One region of the Rhizobacter sp. P2_G4 genome, then DNA from elsewhere that is predicted to be linked to it. Evidence: predicted binding sites of a transcription regulator. Region 1 holds the regulator's gene; each other region holds the start of a gene.

What was found. The regulator HrcA, encoded in region 1, represses chaperone genes, less so after heat shock. The targets are predictions, from matches to a motif close to TTAGCACTCNNNNNNNNNGAGTGCTAA.
Region 2: the regulator HrcA is predicted to act here: its motif matches at 1,193-1,219, upstream of groES (co-chaperone GroES).
Region 3: the regulator HrcA is predicted to act here: its motif matches at 2,103-2,129, upstream of rpoH (RNA polymerase sigma factor RpoH).

What each region holds. Positions count from the first base shown of each region.
Region 1 covers NZ_JBFUFG010000005.1:328,418-334,175, reverse strand. The annotation lists gene AC1DYS_RS20445 (hypothetical protein) at 1-258, shown strand, start outside; gene AC1DYS_RS20440 (HDOD domain-containing protein) at 258-1,100, shown strand; gene AC1DYS_RS20435 (bifunctional diguanylate cyclase/phosphodiesterase) at 1,132-3,081, shown strand; gene hrcA (heat-inducible transcriptional repressor HrcA) at 3,102-4,115, opposite strand; gene AC1DYS_RS20425 (NAD kinase) at 4,185-5,060, shown strand; gene recN (DNA repair protein RecN) at 5,061-5,758, shown strand, end outside.
Region 2 covers NZ_JBFUFG010000016.1:90,931-96,688, forward strand. The annotation lists gene groL (chaperonin GroEL) at 1-688, opposite strand, end outside; gene groES (co-chaperone GroES) at 806-1,096, opposite strand; gene AC1DYS_RS30375 (DNA gyrase inhibitor YacG) at 1,252-1,494, opposite strand; gene zapD (cell division protein ZapD) at 1,491-2,246, opposite strand; gene coaE (dephospho-CoA kinase) at 2,243-2,887, opposite strand; gene AC1DYS_RS30390 (prepilin peptidase) at 2,906-3,832, opposite strand; gene AC1DYS_RS30395 (type II secretion system F family protein) at 3,842-5,068, opposite strand; gene pilB (type IV-A pilus assembly ATPase PilB) at 5,137-5,758, opposite strand, start outside.
Region 3 covers NZ_JBFUFG010000004.1:84,518-90,275, reverse strand. The annotation lists gene AC1DYS_RS16500 (CHASE domain-containing protein) at 1-2,047, shown strand, start outside; gene rpoH (RNA polymerase sigma factor RpoH) at 2,157-3,098, shown strand; gene AC1DYS_RS16490 (SCO family protein) at 3,163-3,765, opposite strand; gene cyoE (heme o synthase) at 3,765-4,697, opposite strand; gene AC1DYS_RS16480 (COX15/CtaA family protein) at 4,699-5,758, opposite strand, start outside.

The DNA.
Region 1 (5,758 bases):
TTCCGCGAGTCGCGTGAAGCCAGCGACCGGGTCGCGCGCATGCTCGAGTTTTTGCCCGGCCAGACCCAGATGCTGGAACAGCTGAAGGGCGCGCTCGGCCACGTGGGCGCGCTGAGCGCCGAGGTCGACGCGATGAAGCAGCGCACCGGCGAGCTGCTGGGCGAGGTGCAGGCGCAGAACAGCGTCGTCAAGCGCCTGGACGCCACGCTGTGGAACAACGAGAAGGCCGAGCTGCGCAAGCTGCTCGAAGCCGATTGATGATGGGCCGCATGGGCTTCATCGACGACGTGATCAGCGGCCGCACGCCGCTGCCGACCGTGCCGCGCGTGGTGCACCGGCTGATCGCCGGCCTGCGCCGAAGCGATGCCAACCTGAACGACCTGGCCACCGAGCTGGCGCACGACCCGGTGCTGAGCGCCCGTGTGCTGCGCCTGGCCAATTCGCAGTTCTACAGCGGCCGGCGCTCGTCGGCGTCGATCAACGATGCGGTGGCTGTCGTCGGCACCGGCGCGCTGCAGACGCTGGTGATCGCCTGCGGCGTGTCGTCGGCCTTCGTCGAGGTGCCGGGCGTGAACCTGCGCCAGTTCTGGCTCAATGCCGTCGTCACAGCCGCCACCGCACAACTGCTGGCTCAGCAACTGGATGCCGATGCGCACAGCGCCCACGCGGCCGGCTTGCTGCTGGCCACCGGCCACCTGATCCTGTGCCAGTCGCACCCGGTTGCGGCCGCCGCCCAGTTCACCCGTTACCGCAACCTGCACGGGCAGGCCCTGGCCGAGCGCGAACTGGCCGCATTCGGCGTGGCCCACCCGGCCGTCGGCGCGCTGTGGGTCGACCGCCTGGGCTTCCCGCGCGAGGTGGTGCAGGCGATTGCCGGCAGCCTCGACCCCGGCGCCGTGGAGACCGGCTCGCCGCTGGCCGCGATCGTGCGCGTGGCCAGCGATGTGGCGAACTCGGTCACCGGTGGCGATGCCGCCGCGGATGCGGTGGCCAAACTCGACGCCAACTTGCTGCGTCGGCTCGCATTGAACGACTACGTCACCGCCACGGCATTTGCCGAGCGCTATGAGCAGATGAAAGATCTGCCCGCACCGACATGACCGCCTACACGCCACGCCGCAGGAGCGCCGCATGTCGGTGATCCGCCTCACCTGGGCCTGCATCACCGCCGGCTTTGCGCTGGTGATGCTGGCCTGCTCGCTGCTGTCGATCGGCATTGCGCGCCGGCACGTGGCCGAGGAGATCGGCCACGTCAGCGCGGCCGCTGCCTCGGCGCTGGCGCAGCCGGAACTCGACGCGCAGGGCCGTGCGGCGCTGGCAGCAGCGCGTGCGGCGCAAGAACAGTGGGCTGCTTACGAGCTAGCCGATGCCGCGGGGCACCCTTTGCTGCAGCACGCACACGCAAAGCCGGGCGGAGCCGCGCCGGCATGGTTCGTTCACGCCGTTCCGTTGGACGTATCGCCAGCACGGGTGCAGCTGCCGGCTGGGGGCACGACCGGCGGCTCAGTCTCGGTGCTGGCGCGAACCGATCGGGCCCATGAATTTTTGTGGACGCTCAGCTGGGCCTTGCTGCTGGCGGTGGCACTGTGTGGCGGCTTGCTGGTGGTCACGCTGACTCGGGTGTTGCGCTGGGCACGTCGCCCGCTCGAAGGGTTTCAGGAACAGATCCGCGCGTTGAGCGAGCGGCGCCTCGTCTCGATCGCGCAGCCTGACGTGACCGAATGGGTGGAGCTGTCGAAGGCACTCAACGTGATGGTCGCGCGCGTCGGCCTGATGCTCGACGAAAAAGACGCCCGGCTCGACGCCATGAAGAACGAGACAGCGCACGACGCGCTGACCGGCGTGGCCAGCCGCGGCGCCTTCATGCAGCGCCTGCAGCAGGCGCTGGCCGACCCGCAGGGCAGCCAAAGCGGCAGCGTGGTGATCGTGCGCGCCCACGACCTGGTGGGCATGAACCAGCGCTGCGGGCGTGAGCGCACTGATGATTTCCTGCGTGCGGTGACCACTGCGCTGCGCACGCGCGTCTACCCCTTCGAGGCGCAGGGTGGCCTGCTGGCGCGGCTGAACGGCGCCGACTTCTGCGTGCTGCTGCCGGGCGTGGATCGTGCGGCGCTGGAAACCTGGCTGGCGAGCGCCGCCAAGGCACTGACCGGGTTGCACGACGAGCGGATCTCGGAATCGTGGAACGTGGCGTGGCTGGGCGCGAGCACCTACAAGTTTGAAGAACCCTTCTCCGATGTGCTGACCCGCTCCGACGCAATGGTGATGGCCGCCGAGACGCGCCGCGAGCCCTACTGCATCACGACGCCGGCCGAGCCGCTGCACCTGATCACCGTGGCGCAATGGCGTGGCCTGATCGAAACCGCGTTGGACACCGGCCACGTGCAGCTGGCGTTCTTCCCGGTGCAGGGCCGCGAAGCCGACCTGTTGCACCGCGAGGCGCTGCTGCGGCTGCGCAGCCCCGATGGCACGCTGATGCCCGCTGCGGCCTTCATCCCGCCGGCCATTCGCACCGGCCGCGTGACGGACCTTGACCTGCGTGCCGTCGAGCTGGCGCTGGCCGAACTGGCGCGCAGCCCGGGCGACGTGGCGGTGAACGTGTCGCCGCATTCGATCCTGCGGCCGATCTTCCAGCGCCGGGTCGAAGAGATGCTCCAAGGCGCCGGCGCGGCGGCATCACGCCTGTGGATCGAGGTCGACGAGTTGGGCTTGTCGGAATCGCTCGACGAACTGCAGCGCTTCGCACTGAGCATGAAGACCTTGGGCTGCAAGGTCGGGATCGACCACTTCGGCAGCCGCATCTTTGCCCTGCCGCGGCTTGGCCGCATGGGCATCGGCTACATCAAGCTCGACCGCGAATACGGCGTCGGGGTGCACGACCAGCCCGGCCAGCGCGCGTTCGTGCGGGCGATCGTCGAGGTGTCCGCAGCGATGGGCGTCAAGGTGATCGCCGAAGGGCTCAACGATGCGCGCGATCTGAGCGTGCTCGAAGAAGTGGGCGTGGACGGTGCGACCGGACCGCTGGTCTCCAGCGCCCTGCTGCAGGCACCGCGTGAGGCGGCGCTCGCAGAGCCGCTCTGAAACACGCCTTCTGAAACCCGCTACTTGACGCTGAGTGCGTTGCTCACCAGACGCGAGGTGATGTCGACGATCTGGATCATGCGGTCGTAGGCCATGCGGGTGGGGCCGATGACGCCGAGCGTGCCCACCACCTGGCCGTTCACCTCGTACGGGGCCGACACCACCGAGAGCTCTTCGAACGGCACCACCATGCTCTCGCCGCCGATGTAGATGCGCACGCCTTCGGCGCGGCTGCTTACGTCGAGCAGGCGCATCAGCTGCGTCTTCTGCTCGAACAGGTCGAACAGCTTGCGCAGGCTGCCCATGTCGCTGGAAAAGTCTTGCACGGTGAGCAGGTTGCGCTCGCCGGAGATGACGACCTGCTCCTGGTTGTCTTGCATCGCCTCGCTGCCGGTCTGCACCGCCGCCTGCATCAGCGTGGCGATCTCGCTGCGCAGGGCGTCGACTTCGCTCTTCAGCCGCTCGCGCACTTCTTCGATGGTGAGACCGGCGTATTGCGCGGTGAGGTAGTTGCTGGCTTCGATGAGCTGGCTCTGGGTGTAGTCGTGCGTGGTCATGATCACGCGGTTCTGCACGTCGCCGTCGGGCGCCACCAGGATCACCAGCACGCGCCGCTCAGACAGGCGCAGGAATTCGATGTGGTGGAACACGCTGACCTTGCGCGGCGCCGTGACCACGCCCACGAAGCTCGACAGGTTGGAGAGCATCTGCGCCGCGTTGGCGATCACGCGCTGCGGCTGGTCGGGCGCGAGCTTGGTCTCGAGCGGCGCGGAGCCGAGGTCAATGGGCTGTGCTGTCAGCATGGTGTCGACAAACAGGCGGTAGCCCCGTGCGGTGGGGATGCGGCCGGCGCTGGTGTGGGGGCTGGCGATCAGGCCCAGCTCTTCGAGATCGGCCATCACGTTGCGAATGGTGGCCGGAGAAAGGTCGAGCCCGGATGCGCGCGACAGCGTGCGGGAACCGACCGGTTGACCGTCGGCAATGTAGCGCTCGACGAGCGCTTTCAGCAGGGTTCTGGCTCGCTCATCCATGATGCTTTTCATTGTAGGGCGCGGGTGAGTCTGAGGCCTCATGCGCGCAGGCGCTGTGGTGTAATCCCGCGCATGCCGTCACGCTTTCGACATGCCGCGCTCATAGGCAAATACCAGGCCCGGGGCATCCGCGGCGTGCTGGAAGAGATCGCACATTTTCTGGTCCAGCAAGGCCTGGAGGTGTCGCTCGAACGCGAGACCGCACTCAACACCGGCATCTCCGAATTCAACGCGCTGAGCCCGGCCGAAATGGGCAAGCACTGCGACATGGCCATCGTGCTCGGCGGCGACGGCACCATGCTCGGCATCGCCCGCCAGCTCGCCCGCTTCAACCTGCCGATGGTGGGCATCAACCAGGGGCGGCTTGGTTTCATCACCGACATTCCGGTGGGCCAGTTCGCCGAGAACCTGGCGCCCATCATCGCGGGCGACTACGAAGAAGAGCGCCGCACCATGCTCGAGGGCAATGTGTGGCGCGACGACCAGAAGATCTTCGACGGCTTCGCCATGAACGACGTGGTGGTGAGCCGCAGCGCCACCGCCAGCATGATCGAAGTGAAGGTCGACATCGGCTCCGAATTCGTGGCCAATCTGCGGGCCGACGGCGTGATCATCGCGTCGCCCACGGGCTCGACGGCCTATGCGCTCTCGGCCGGCGGGCCGATTCTTCACCCCGGCATCGGCGGCTGGCTGCTGGTGCCGATTGCGCCGCACGATCTGTCGAACCGGCCGATCGTGCTGCCCGACGGGCAAGACATCACCCTCGAGGTGGTGGCCGGCCGAGACGCCAGCGTCAATTTCGACATGCAAAGCCTGGCCAGCCTGCTGCCCGGCGACCGCATCGTGGTGCGGCGCTCGGGGCACCAGGTGCGCTTTCTGCACCCGCAGGGCTGGAGTTATTACGCAACATTGCGCCGTAAATTGCACTGGAATGCAGGAGTGACCTGAATGTTGCGGCGTCTGGCTCTTCGCGATTTTGTGATCGTGACCTCGCTTGAAGTGGAAATGTCCAGCGGCTTCTCGGTGCTGACCGGCGAGACCGGTGCGGGCAAGTCCATCCTGATCGATGCGCTGCAGCTGGCGCTGGGCAGCCGCGGCGACGCGGGCGTGGTGCGCGAAGGCGCGGCACGCGCCGAGATCACGGCCGAGTTCGATTCGCCCGCCAGCTTGTCGTCTTGGCTCGAAGACGCCGGTTTCGAAGCGAGCGACAGCCTGCTGCTGCGCCGCGTGATCGACGCACAGGGCAAGAGCCGGGCATGGGTCAACGGCAGCCCGGCCACCGTGGCGCAGCTGCGTGAAGCGGCCGACCACCTGGTCGACATCCACGGCCAGCACGCATGGCAAAGCCTCACGCGCAGTGCATCGGTGCGCGGCCTGCTCGATGCGTACGCCGGCGTCGACACCGCGCCGCTGACAGCGGTGTGGGCAACGTGGAAGGCCGCCGGCGAAACGCTCGCCAAAGCGCGCTCGCAGCAAGCCGATCTGGAGCGCGAACGCGAGCGGCTGGCGTGGCAGGTGGGCGAAGTCGACAAGCTCGCGCCCGGTGCCGACGAGTGGGAAGAACTCAACGCCGATCACCAGCGCCTGTCGAATGCGCAGTCGCTGATGGATGCGGCACGCACCGCACTCGATGCGGTCAGCGATGC
Region 2 (5,758 bases), on a different contig from region 1:
TGTTGCTGATCTTCTTGTCGTAGAGCAGCACGAAGGGGTTGTCCAACAGCGCCGATTGCTTCTCGGGGTTGTTGATGAAGTAAGGCGACAGGTAGCCGCGGTCGAACTGCATGCCTTCGACGACTTCAAGCTCGGACTCCAGCGACTTGCCGTCTTCGACAGTGATGACGCCTTCCTTGCCGACTTTGTCCATCGCGTCGGCAATGATCTTGCCGATGGTTTCGTCGCTGTTGGCCGAGATGGAGCCGACTTGCGCGATTTCCTTGGAGGTGGTGGTGGCCTTCGAGGCCTTCTTCAGCTGCTCGACCAGGGCTGTGACAGCCTTGTCGATACCGCGCTTCAGGTCCATCGGGTTCATGCCGGCGGCCACGTACTTCATGCCTTCGCGGACGATGGCTTGAGCGAGCACGGTGGCGGTGGTGGTGCCGTCGCCAGCGATGTCAGAGGTCTTGGAAGCAACTTCCTTAACCATCTGAGCGCCCATGTTCTGGAGCTTGTCCTTGAGTTCGATTTCCTTGGCCACGGACACACCGTCCTTGGTCACGGTGGGAGCGCCGAACGAGCGCTCGAGCACCACATTGCGACCCTTGGGGCCCAAGGTCACCTTGACTGCATTAGCCAGGATGTTCACGCCTTCGACCATGCGGGCACGTGCCTCGCCGCCAAAGATGACGTCTTTTGCTGCCATGTCTTATCTCCGATTCAATATTGGGGTTGATTACTTTTGTCTTCGGCCGGGCTTTTCGCCCTTAACTTCGCGACGCGAAGTTAGCCTTCGACGAAAGTAAATCGTCGTTCTGTCGATTTACTTTTCGACAACGGCGAAGAGGTCTTCTTCGCGCATCACCAGCAGCTCGTCGCCATCGACCTTGACGGTCTGGCCGCTGTACTTGCCGAACAGGACGCGGTCGCCGACCTTGATGTTCAGGGCGATGAAGTCACCCTTTTCGCTGCGCTTGCCGGGGCCGACGGCAAGCACTTCGCCTTGGTCAGGCTTTTCGGCGGCGTTGTCGGGGATCACGATGCCGGAGGCAGTCTTGGTTTCTTGTTCCAGGCGCTTGACGATCACGCGATCGTGCAACGGACGAAGTTTCATAGCATCTCCTTGATGGCTCAGAAAGCGATCTTCTGGGTTGGAATGAGCGACGCTGCGCTCATCGACTTTGCAGACGGCTGGGCCTTGCCTCAACCGTTAGCACTCAAAGGGGTCGAGTGCTAGCAAATGGAATTATAGGGGTCGAAGCGCGGGTTTCAAGAGCCCGACTGATCGCGTGGGATCAAATCGTTGCCTTCAGCGTCCGCGTCGTCCGACGGGGTCGGGCGGGCTTCCAACCGGTAGCTCTCGCTGGCCCAGGCGCCGAAGTCGACGTTCTTGCAGCGCTCGCTGCAGAACGGTCGGAAGGGATTGTCGAGAGCGTAGACGCTCTCGCCACCGCAGGTCGGGCAGGTGACGATCCTCCGCATGGGGCGGGCCGGCGACTGCTCGGGACTCATGAGCACAAGGTCAGTTCAAAGCTGGTGTCCACGCCAGCCGGTTTGAGGCGACCTTCGGCGTCCTGGCGCATCAGGCGCACCATCACCATGAGGCGATGACCGCTGATTTCGGGAATCAGTTGCGCTGCGGGGTCGATTCGCAAACGCAGCAGATGAAAAACACGGCCAGCGGGTAGGCTTTGTTGGAACTGCCCGCCCTGCGTAACCACCTTGTGGGGCGCGCCGGTGTCGCGCAGCAAGCCGAGCAGCACCTTCAAGGCTTCCGCCAGCGGCATCAAGGTGCTCACCCAGTGGTTGAGGTCGGTGCGGCGTCGGGCCGGTTCGTGCTGCTGCCAAGCGTAGTAGGCGGGCAGGTCGAATTCACAGGTGCCACCGGGGATGCTGATGCGGCTGCGAATGCTCATCAGCCACTCGTTGCTGGTGAGCGCGTGACCCGCTTTGCCCGGCAACTGGTTCAGGCCATTGAACGCGTGGTCGACCTTGGTGATCACCTGGTTGAGTACGTCGTCCGAGATCGACGGGTTGCCGCGGTAACCGTTGAGCAAAGTGCGCTGACGGTCGAGTTCCTTCAACAGGTCCGATTTCAAGTCGGCACGCGAGGCGACGTCCATGATTTCGAACAGCGTGGCGAGCGCGTAGTGGTGATCCACGGTCTCGTCTCGGGGCATCAGCCGGCCAAGGCGGTCGAACAGGTGTTCGAGCCGCAACATGGTGCGAATGCTCTCGTTGAAGGGGTACTCGTACAGGATCAAGGTGGGTGTGCTCCGCGCGAACGCCGGCATTGTTCCATATGCATCCAGCGTTGCCATAGGACACCAATCTCCTCCGCAAGTTGCGGCAGGCTGAGGTTTTCGTTGCGGATGACGGCATCTGCTGCAGCTCGGCGAGCTTCTCGGGTGGCTTGTTGGGCAATGACTGCCTGCACGGCGTCGCGTGACCAACTCGAGCGTTGCATCACCCGTTCGATCTGTGTGCCTTCACTGCAGTCAACGACGAGGACCCGATCGACACGGGCCCGCCAGCGAGCCGATTCGACGAGCAACGGAACGTCGAAAACCACCGGACATCCGGCCGCGGCTTTCGCCTGGCGATCACACTCGATACCGATCATGGGGTGGAGGATGGCTTCGAGTCGGCCTTTCGCAGCAGCATCGGCAAAGACCAGCTCTCGCATGCGAACCCGATCCAACGCACCATCGGGGTCAATGATGGCGGCGCCAAACAGAGCACGAATTGCATCGATGGCAGCACCGCCCGGGAGCACCAGCGAACGCGCAATCGCGTCGGTGTCGACTAGGGCCGCTCCGAGCTTCACGAGTTCACGAGCAACGGTGCTCTTGCCGCTGCCAATGCCTCCTGTGAGGCCAATGCGCAGGCTGGTTGCGGCAGCCATGAAGATGTTGCTGGCGCGTCAGGCCCAGCCTAGCCAGCCCAGAACGCGTTGCTGGCCTGCGAGCATCACAACGATGCCACCACCGGCCAGAAAGGGCCCGAAAGGGACGTACCGTCCCTCGCGCAGATTGCTGGACATCTTCATCGCAATGCCGACCACTGCGCCGATGACCGAAGCACCCAGCACAATGGGAAGAATCATCTGCCAGCCGAGCCAGGCGCCCAACGCTGCGAGCAGCTTGAAGTCACCGTAACCCATGCCTTCTTTGCCGGTGGTGAGCTTGAACAGCCAATACACCGACCACAACGACAAATAGCCAACGACAGCGCCCCAGATTGCCTGCGGCAAGGGGATCGTCCACCCAAGAACCCCAGCCAACAGGCCGGCCCATAGCAAGGGAAAGGTGAGGGTGTCGGGCAGCAGGGTGGTGTCCCAATCGATTCCGGCAAGAGCGACGAGCACGGCGACCACGAAACACCAGAGCAACGCGGTAGGTGCCGCACCAAAACGCCAACCTACAGCGGCAAAGAGTGCGCCCGTCAAAAGCTCTACCAGGGGATAGCGAGGCGAGATGCGCGTCTTGCATTCGGCGCACCGCCCGCTAAGGCGGAGATAGCTGATGACAGGAATGTTTTCGTGCCAAGCGATCATGTGCCCGCATGAAGGGCAACGAGAACGGGGGTGACTGAGGCTCAACGGACCCAGGGCACTTAACGCCTGATGGAGCGATTTGCCAGTCTCCGTCAACGCTGAAGACGGAGGGGCGCCGAAGACACGACGATAGGCTTCGGCGTCACTCAACTGAGTCGCTACCTCACCCCACCAGCCCCGATCCATCATCAGCGGAAGACGATGGATCACCACATTTAGGAAGCTCCCGATGCATAGCCCGAACAGGGCCAAGATCCAGGGTGACAGAAGTAGTTCAGCACCAGGCAAGCTCATCGGTATCGTTCAGACCACCGCGCCGAGTTTGAAGATTGGCAAGTACATCGATACAACGATGCCGCCAATAAGTGTTCCCAAGATGACGATGATGAACGGTTCCATCAGCGATGAAAGTCCCTTGACGGCTTCGTCTACTTCGTCCTCATAGAACTCAGCGGCCTTACCTAGCATTGCATCCAGGGAGCCCGACTCCTCACCAATAGCGCACATCTGTATCACCATGGTTGGAAAGACACCGGTTGTCTGCATCGATGCAGTCAAGCTCGCGCCGGTCGAAACATCCTTCTGAATTTGATCGGTGGCGTCTTTGAATACGGCGTTGCCCGAAGCGCCACCGACGGAATCCAGCGCTTCCACCAAAGGCACGCCCGCTGCAAACATCGTTGCCAGCGTGCGTGTCCAGCGGGCTATTGCTGACTTGTTAACGAGGTCGCCAAAGATTGGCACTTTCAGAAGCAACCGATCCATGGTCCGCTGCATCTTCTCCGAACGTTTCCAAGACTCGAAGAAGAAATAGATCCCGCCACCCAAAAAGCCGAAGATCGCCCACCAGTACTTCACGAAGATCTCGGACATTCCGATTACGAACATCGTGGGGGCGGGTAGATCTGCTCCAAATGAAGTAAACACCTCCTTGAAGACTGGAATGACGAACAACATGATGACCGCAAGCACGACAAACGCTACCACCATCACGGCCACAGGATAAATCAAGGCAGATTTGATCTTGTTTCTGATGGCCATCGTCTTTTCTTGATAAATAGCGAGCCGATCAAGAAGCGTGTCCAAAATGCCACCGGCCTCACCGGCTTCAACCAAGTTGCAATAGAGCGCATCAAAATACAGTGGATGCTTGCGGAAGGCAGAGGACAGGCTTGTCCCTGTCTCCACGTCATTTCGGACGTCTGTGATGAGCTTGGTCATCCGGGCGTTGGTACTACCTCGGGCCACGATATCGAAGGCCTGAAGCAGAGGTACACCGGCACGCATCATCGTAGACAGCTGACGGGTGAATATGGCGATGTCTTTCTGCTTGATCGCCTTGCCGCCGCTTGTGCGGCGCTTCTTCACCTTGGTGATCAATATCCCTTGTCGCCGCAGGCTGGCGCTGACCACAGCTTCTCCGCCGGCGCGCACTTCACCGCGAACCAACTTGCCATTCTTGTCCTTCCCTTCCCACTCGAAGACAAATTCCTTGACGTTTTTTGTCGCTGTTGCTGTTGCGGTTGCCATGGTGTCTCCGAGGAAACTTCTGTCCTCGTCCCGTTGATAGTTGTGTGAGGTCGGAATGCCCGGAGGGGCTACTCGTTGGTTGCTGCGATGACTTCTTCGAGCGTGGTGAAACCTGCCCGCACTTTGACAAGGCCAGACTGTCGCAAGTCCCGCACTCCATCGCGGGTCGCCTGGTCTGAAATGTCCATCGCCGTGCCTTCAGACAGGATGATTCGCTGAATTTCTTCGCTGATCGGCATCACCTGGTAGATGCCAACCCGGCCTCTGTAGCCATTGCTGCAGGCTGGGCACCCGACTGCTCGGTACGGACGCCAGGTGCCGTCCAAGTCGCTCTCCAAATAACCCGCCTTCAACATCGCTTCGCGCGGATAGTCGGCTTGTACTTTGCAGACTTCGCAAAGACGGCGAGTCAGACGTTGCGCCGTGATGAGTAAGACGCTGGACGCGATATTGAAAGGCGCTACGCCCATGTTCAACAGCCGTGTCAAGGTGGTCGGTGCGTCGTTCGTGTGAAGCGTCGACATGACCATGTGCCCGGTCTGCGCGGCTTTGATGGCGATGTCGGCCGTCTCAAGATCACGAATTTCCCCGACCATAATTACGTCCGGATCTTGGCGCAGAAACGATTTCAAGGCAGCGGAGAACGTCAAGCCCGCCTTGTCGTTCACGTTAACCTGATTGATACCCGGC
Region 3 (5,758 bases), on a different contig from region 1:
CAACACCAGCGACCAACTGGCCGTGGTGATCTACCACGCGCTCTACAACGGCGCCCCTACCACGGTCAGCGAGCGGCTGGCGGCAGCGCGAGGCATGGTCTTCGTGACGGTGCGCATGGATGCCACCTTGGCCACTTTCCGCAGCGGCCTGCCGCACTACCTTGACGCGTGCATCGTCGACACCGATCCGGCGTCAGCGCGACGCCGTCTGGCCGGTGCGCCCGGCTGCGAGACGCGCACGTCCGATCTGCTCCATGTGCGGCCGATGGCCTTTGCGGGCCGCCAATGGGACCTGCGCATCTCGGCGGCTCGCAGCGATCTGCCCGACGCGCGCGAGCGCAATGCGCTGCTGGTGTCGCTCGTCGGCCTGCTCGCCACGGCCATGCTGGGCGCCCTGCTGCTGACGGTGACGGGCCGCACCCGCCGCATCGAAGCCGCCGTGAAAGACCGCACCGCGGCGCTGCAGCGCGAGATCGCCGAACGCGAACGCACCGAGGCCGATCTGCGCGAGAGCGAACAGCGTTTTCGCAACATCCTCAACAACGTGCCGATCGGCGTGGTCTACACCGACCTGCGCGGCAACGTGAAGCAGATCAACCCGCGCTTCTGCGAACTCACCGGTTACCGGGCCGAAGAGCTGGTCAGCATGAACGTGGCCGCGCTCACCCACCCCGATGACCGAGTGCAGAACATTGAGCTGTCGGGGCAGCTGGTGCGCGGCGAGATCCCGATGTACCGCCACCAGGGCCGCTACCTCACGCGCGACGACCGCATGGTCTGGGTCCAGTCGGTCGTGACGCTGCTGCGCGATGTGCATGGCGACCCGCATCGCATCGTGGGCGTGGTCGAAGACATCACCGAACACCTGCGCCTGGCCGACGCAGAGCGCGCCCGGGAGATCGCCGAGGCGGCCAACCTTGCCAAGAGCGAGTTCCTTTCGCGCATGAGCCATGAGCTGCGCACGCCGCTCAACGCCATGCTGGGTTTCGCGCAACTGCTGGAACTCGACCAGAGCCACCCCTTGCCGGCGAGTCAGCGGCCCTGGGTGGCGCAGATCCAGGGTGCCGGCTGGCACTTGCTGGACATGATCAACGACGTGCTGGACCTCTCACGCATCGAGTCGGGCACGCTCAACCTGCAGCCCGAGAAACTGGACCTGCGCCACATCATCTCGGCCGTGCTGCCGCTGGTCCAGCAAGACGTGCAGCGGCGGGGCATCGTGGTCACGCAGAACGTCTCAGGCGACATGGCGCGTGTGATCGGTGACTCCACTCGCGTCAAGCAGATCCTGATCAACCTGTTGAGCAACGCCGTCAAGTACAACATCGACGGCGGCCGCATCCACATCGCCACGCGCAGCAGCCACCGCGACAGCATCGAGCTGGTGGTCACCGACACGGGCCTGGGCATGACCTCAGCGCAGCTGGCGCAGCTGTTCCAGCCCTTCAACCGGCTTGGGCGCGAACGCTCAGCGCTCGAAGGCACCGGCATAGGGCTGGTCATCAGCCAGCGCCTGGCCGAGCTGATGGGGGGCGCGTTGCGGGCCCGCAGCACCGCCGGTGAAGGTTCGTCGTTCATCCTCAGCCTGCCCCGCGCCGACCAACCCGATTCAGCCGTTGCCGAGCTGGACGAATCGCAGGCGACGTCCAGCGACTACCACCAGCGCAGCGTGCACTACGTGGAAGACAACGAGACCAACGTCGAAGTGATGCGCGGCATCCTGTCCCGGCGGCCGCAGGTGCGCTTCGACGTCTCGATCACCGGGCTGGATGGGCTGGCCGCCATCCGCGCGCACCGCCCCGACCTGATCCTGCTCGACATGCACCTGCCCGACATCGACGGCATGGAGCTGCTGCGCCACCTGAAGGCCGACCCGGGTACCGCCGACATCCCGGTGGTCGTGGTGTCGGCCGACGCACTGGCCAGCCAGATCGAGGCCGCCCTCCAGGCGGGCGCCCACCAGTACCTCACCAAGCCGGTCAGCGTGTCGCAGTTGCTGTCGGTGGTGGACTCCTTGCTGGACGATGCAGAAACCCGGTACGGCTGACTCAGGGAGCCTTGCTGAGTGCATGCGCTCACATATTTCGACGCCGACTGGGTCATCAGCACTCTCAATCAACGAGTGCTAATATGCAGGGAACCGAAAGGAGTTCTTGATGTCTGATGTCACTATGAACACGTCATCTGCTTCTGCCCTGACCGTCCGTGACCCCTGGAAACTGTTGCCCTCGCTGGGCAATCTGGACGCTTACATCTCTGCAGTGAACCGCATTCCTCTGCTCACGCACGAGGAAGAGCTGTCCTTTGCCAAAAAGCTCCGCGAACAAAGCGACGTCGAATCCGCCGGGAAGCTGGTGCTGTCGCACCTGCGCCTGGTGGTGTCGATCTCGCGCCAATACCTCGGCTACGGCCTGCCCCACGGCGACCTGATCCAGGAAGGCAATGTCGGCCTGATGAAGGCCGTGAAGCGCTTCGACCCGGACCAGGGCGTCCGCCTGGTCAGCTATGCCATGCACTGGATCAAGGCCGAAATCCACGAATACATCCTGCGCAATTGGCGCATGGTGAAAGTGGCAACGACCAAGGCACAGCGCAAGCTGTTCTTCAACCTGCGCTCGATGAAGCAAAGCTTGAAGGAAGACTCGCTCGACGCGAACACGCACCGTGCAACGCTGACGCAAGGCGAGGTCGATACTGTGGCCCGCACGCTGAACGTCAAGCGTGAAGAGGTGCTGGAGATGGAAACCCGCATGTCGGGTGGCGACGTTGCGCTCGAGCCGCAAACCGACGACGGCGAAGAGAGCTACGCACCCATCGCCTACCTGGCGGACGACAGCACCGAGCCAACACGCGTGATCGAATCGCACCGGCGCGACTGGCTGGCTGGCGATGGCATCGCCAAGGCACTAGACGCGCTGGACGACCGCAGCCGCCGCATCGTCGAAGAGCGCTGGCTGAAGGTCAACGACGACAGCTCGGGCGGCATGACGCTGCACGACCTGGCCGGCGAGTACGGCGTCAGCGCCGAACGAATTCGCCAGATCGAGGTGGCCGCGATGAAGAAGATGCGCAAGGCGTTGGCCGAAGACGCAGCCTGACATTCACAGCCGCTGAAAAGACAAACGGCCCTTCGGGGCCGTTTTCTTTGCTCGACCTTCTTTTTTATCCCGCGGACGAGATCAGATTCTTCAGGTCGGCCGCGAGCGCCTCGGCCCCGCTGCCGTACTTGGTGAAGAGCCGCAGCCTGCCGGCGTCGTCGAAGACGTAGGAACCGGCGGTATGGTCCATCGTGTAGGTGTCGGCACTCTTGCTTGGCACCTTGGCGTAATACACCTTGAAGTCTTTCGCCGCCGCGGCGGTTTGCTCAAGCGTGCCGCGCAAGGCGATGAAGCTCGGGTCGAAAGCGGTGAGATAGGCCTTCAGCAGTTCGGGCGTGTCGCGCTCAGGGTCGATGGTGATGAAGACGCCCTGCACACGGTCGCCATCCTTACCGAGCGATTTCTTCACCTGGGCTAGTTCGGCCATGGTGGTCGGGCACACATCAGGGCATTGCGTGTAGCCGAAGAAGACGACCGTGAACTTGCCCTTGAAATCGGCCATCGTGCGGATCTTGCCGTTCTGGTCGGGCAAGGACAGCTTGCTTCCGTAGTCGGCGCCGGTGATGTCAACGGCCGAGAGGAATGGCTTGCTCGACGCCTTGGGCTTGTTGTCGCAACCTGCCAGCAAAGCAGCCGCGCCCAGGAGCAGAAGTCGGCGTTGTTTGATCACAGCAGAGGGCCCAGGTAGTGGTCCACCAGCAGCGCAGCGAACAGCAGCGAGAGGTGAAGAATCGAGAATCGGAAGGTGGTTCGAGCCAGCGCGTCCGAATAGTTCCGCCACAGCCTCCAGGCGTAGGCAATGAAGCCCGCCCCCAGCAGAACCGCCGAAGCCAGGTAGATCACGCCGCTCATGCCGAAGATGAAGGGCAGCAAGGTCGCCGCAAACAGCACGAAGGTGTAGAGCAACACCTGCAGCCGCGTGAACTCGGCGCCATGCGTGACGGGCAGCATCGGCAGGCCCGCACGGCGGTAGTCTTCCACCCGGTAGAGCGCTAGCGCCCAGAAGTGCGGCGGCGTCCACAGGAAGATGATCAGGCACAGCATCAAGGCCTCGGGCCCGACGTCGCCACGCATCGCGGCCCAGCCCAGCACGGGCGGCATGGCACCCGACGCGCCACCGATGACGATGTTCTGTGGCGTCAGCGGCTTCAGCACGACGGTGTAGATCACCGCATAACCCACGAAGGTCGCGAAGGTGAGCCACATGGTCAGCGGGTTCACGAAGAAATACAGCAACGCACTGCCCGCGGCGCACAGGACGGCCGAGAACGCCAGCGTTTGTGTGTTGGTCAGCTCGCCCTTCGCGGTGGGCCGCCAGGCGGTGCGCGCCATCTTGGCGTCGATGTGCTGCTCGACCACGCAGTTGAATGCAGCCGCTGCCGCAGCCACTAACCATATGCCGACCGTGGCGGGTAACACCAGCCGCCAGTCGGGCACGCCCGGTACGGCCAGCAGCATGCCGATAACCGCGCAAAACACGATCAGCTGCACCACGCGCGGCTTGGTCAGCGCATAGAACTGCCGCACCGGCGACATGCGCGGCGCTGCGGAAATGGGAGTGCTAAGGGTTTCGGACATGGGGGCAGGTGGATACGACATTTTACGAGGCGGACCTTGCCTGCCAGGCCCTCACCAGCATCACCGCCAGCAAGGTAATCAGCGCCGCCGCCCCGGCCGTGTGGGCCAGTGCAGCGATCAGCGGCCAGCCCAGCACCACATTGCTCAAGCCGCTGGCAAATTGCCACACCGCCACGGCGACGAGTGCAACAGCCCAGCGCCGCTGCGCCGGCGCATGGCTCGCGTAGAGGCGCCAAGCCAACATCAGCATGGCGGCGAACACCACCGCGGCGCCGATGCGGTGTGTGTAGTGGATTGCCGTGAGCGCGGCGAAGGGCAAGAAGCCGCCGTCCTTGCCGGCACCCAGCTCCCGCAACACCGTGAAGCCGTGGTCGAAATCCATCTCCGGCCACCAATGGCCTTGGCAGGTTGGGAAGTCGGTGCAAGCCAGCACCGCGTAGTTCGTACTAACCCAACCGCCCAGAGTGATCTGGAGCACGCTCAACCCAAACACCGCCCAGACTCCCCATTGCACGCCACGCGGCAAACGCAGCGCTGCGCGTTCATAAGCCTGGCTCTGCACGGCCAGCAACACCAGCAAGCCAAGCCCGCCGAGCAGATGCGCGGTGACGATGGCCGGGTACAACTTCATGGTGACCGTGAGCGCTCCGAAAGCACCTTGCAGGCAAACCCACACCAGGGTCGCAGTGGCCCACCACGGTGAGAGGGCTGCATGTCCACGCTTGACGCGCCAACTGGCCACCGCCAACACGGTGATGAGCAAGCCAACGACGGTGGCGAGGTACCGGTGGACCATCTCCACCCACGCCTTGCCGTGCGTCACCGGACCGGTGGGCATGGCGGTCTGCGCAGCATGGATGTCTGCATGCGCACCCAGTGGGCTTGCACTGCCGTAGCAACCCGGCCAGTCAGGGCAACCCAAACCCGAATCGGTGAGGCGCGTGAAGGCACCGAAGACCACCAGGTCGAAGGTGAGGAACAAGGTGAAGAAGGTCAGTGCGCGCAGTCGCACTCCAGGAGCGGCATGCCGATGACGGAACCAGATCCAACCCAGCGGCACCGCGCCGAGCAGCAGGCACAAC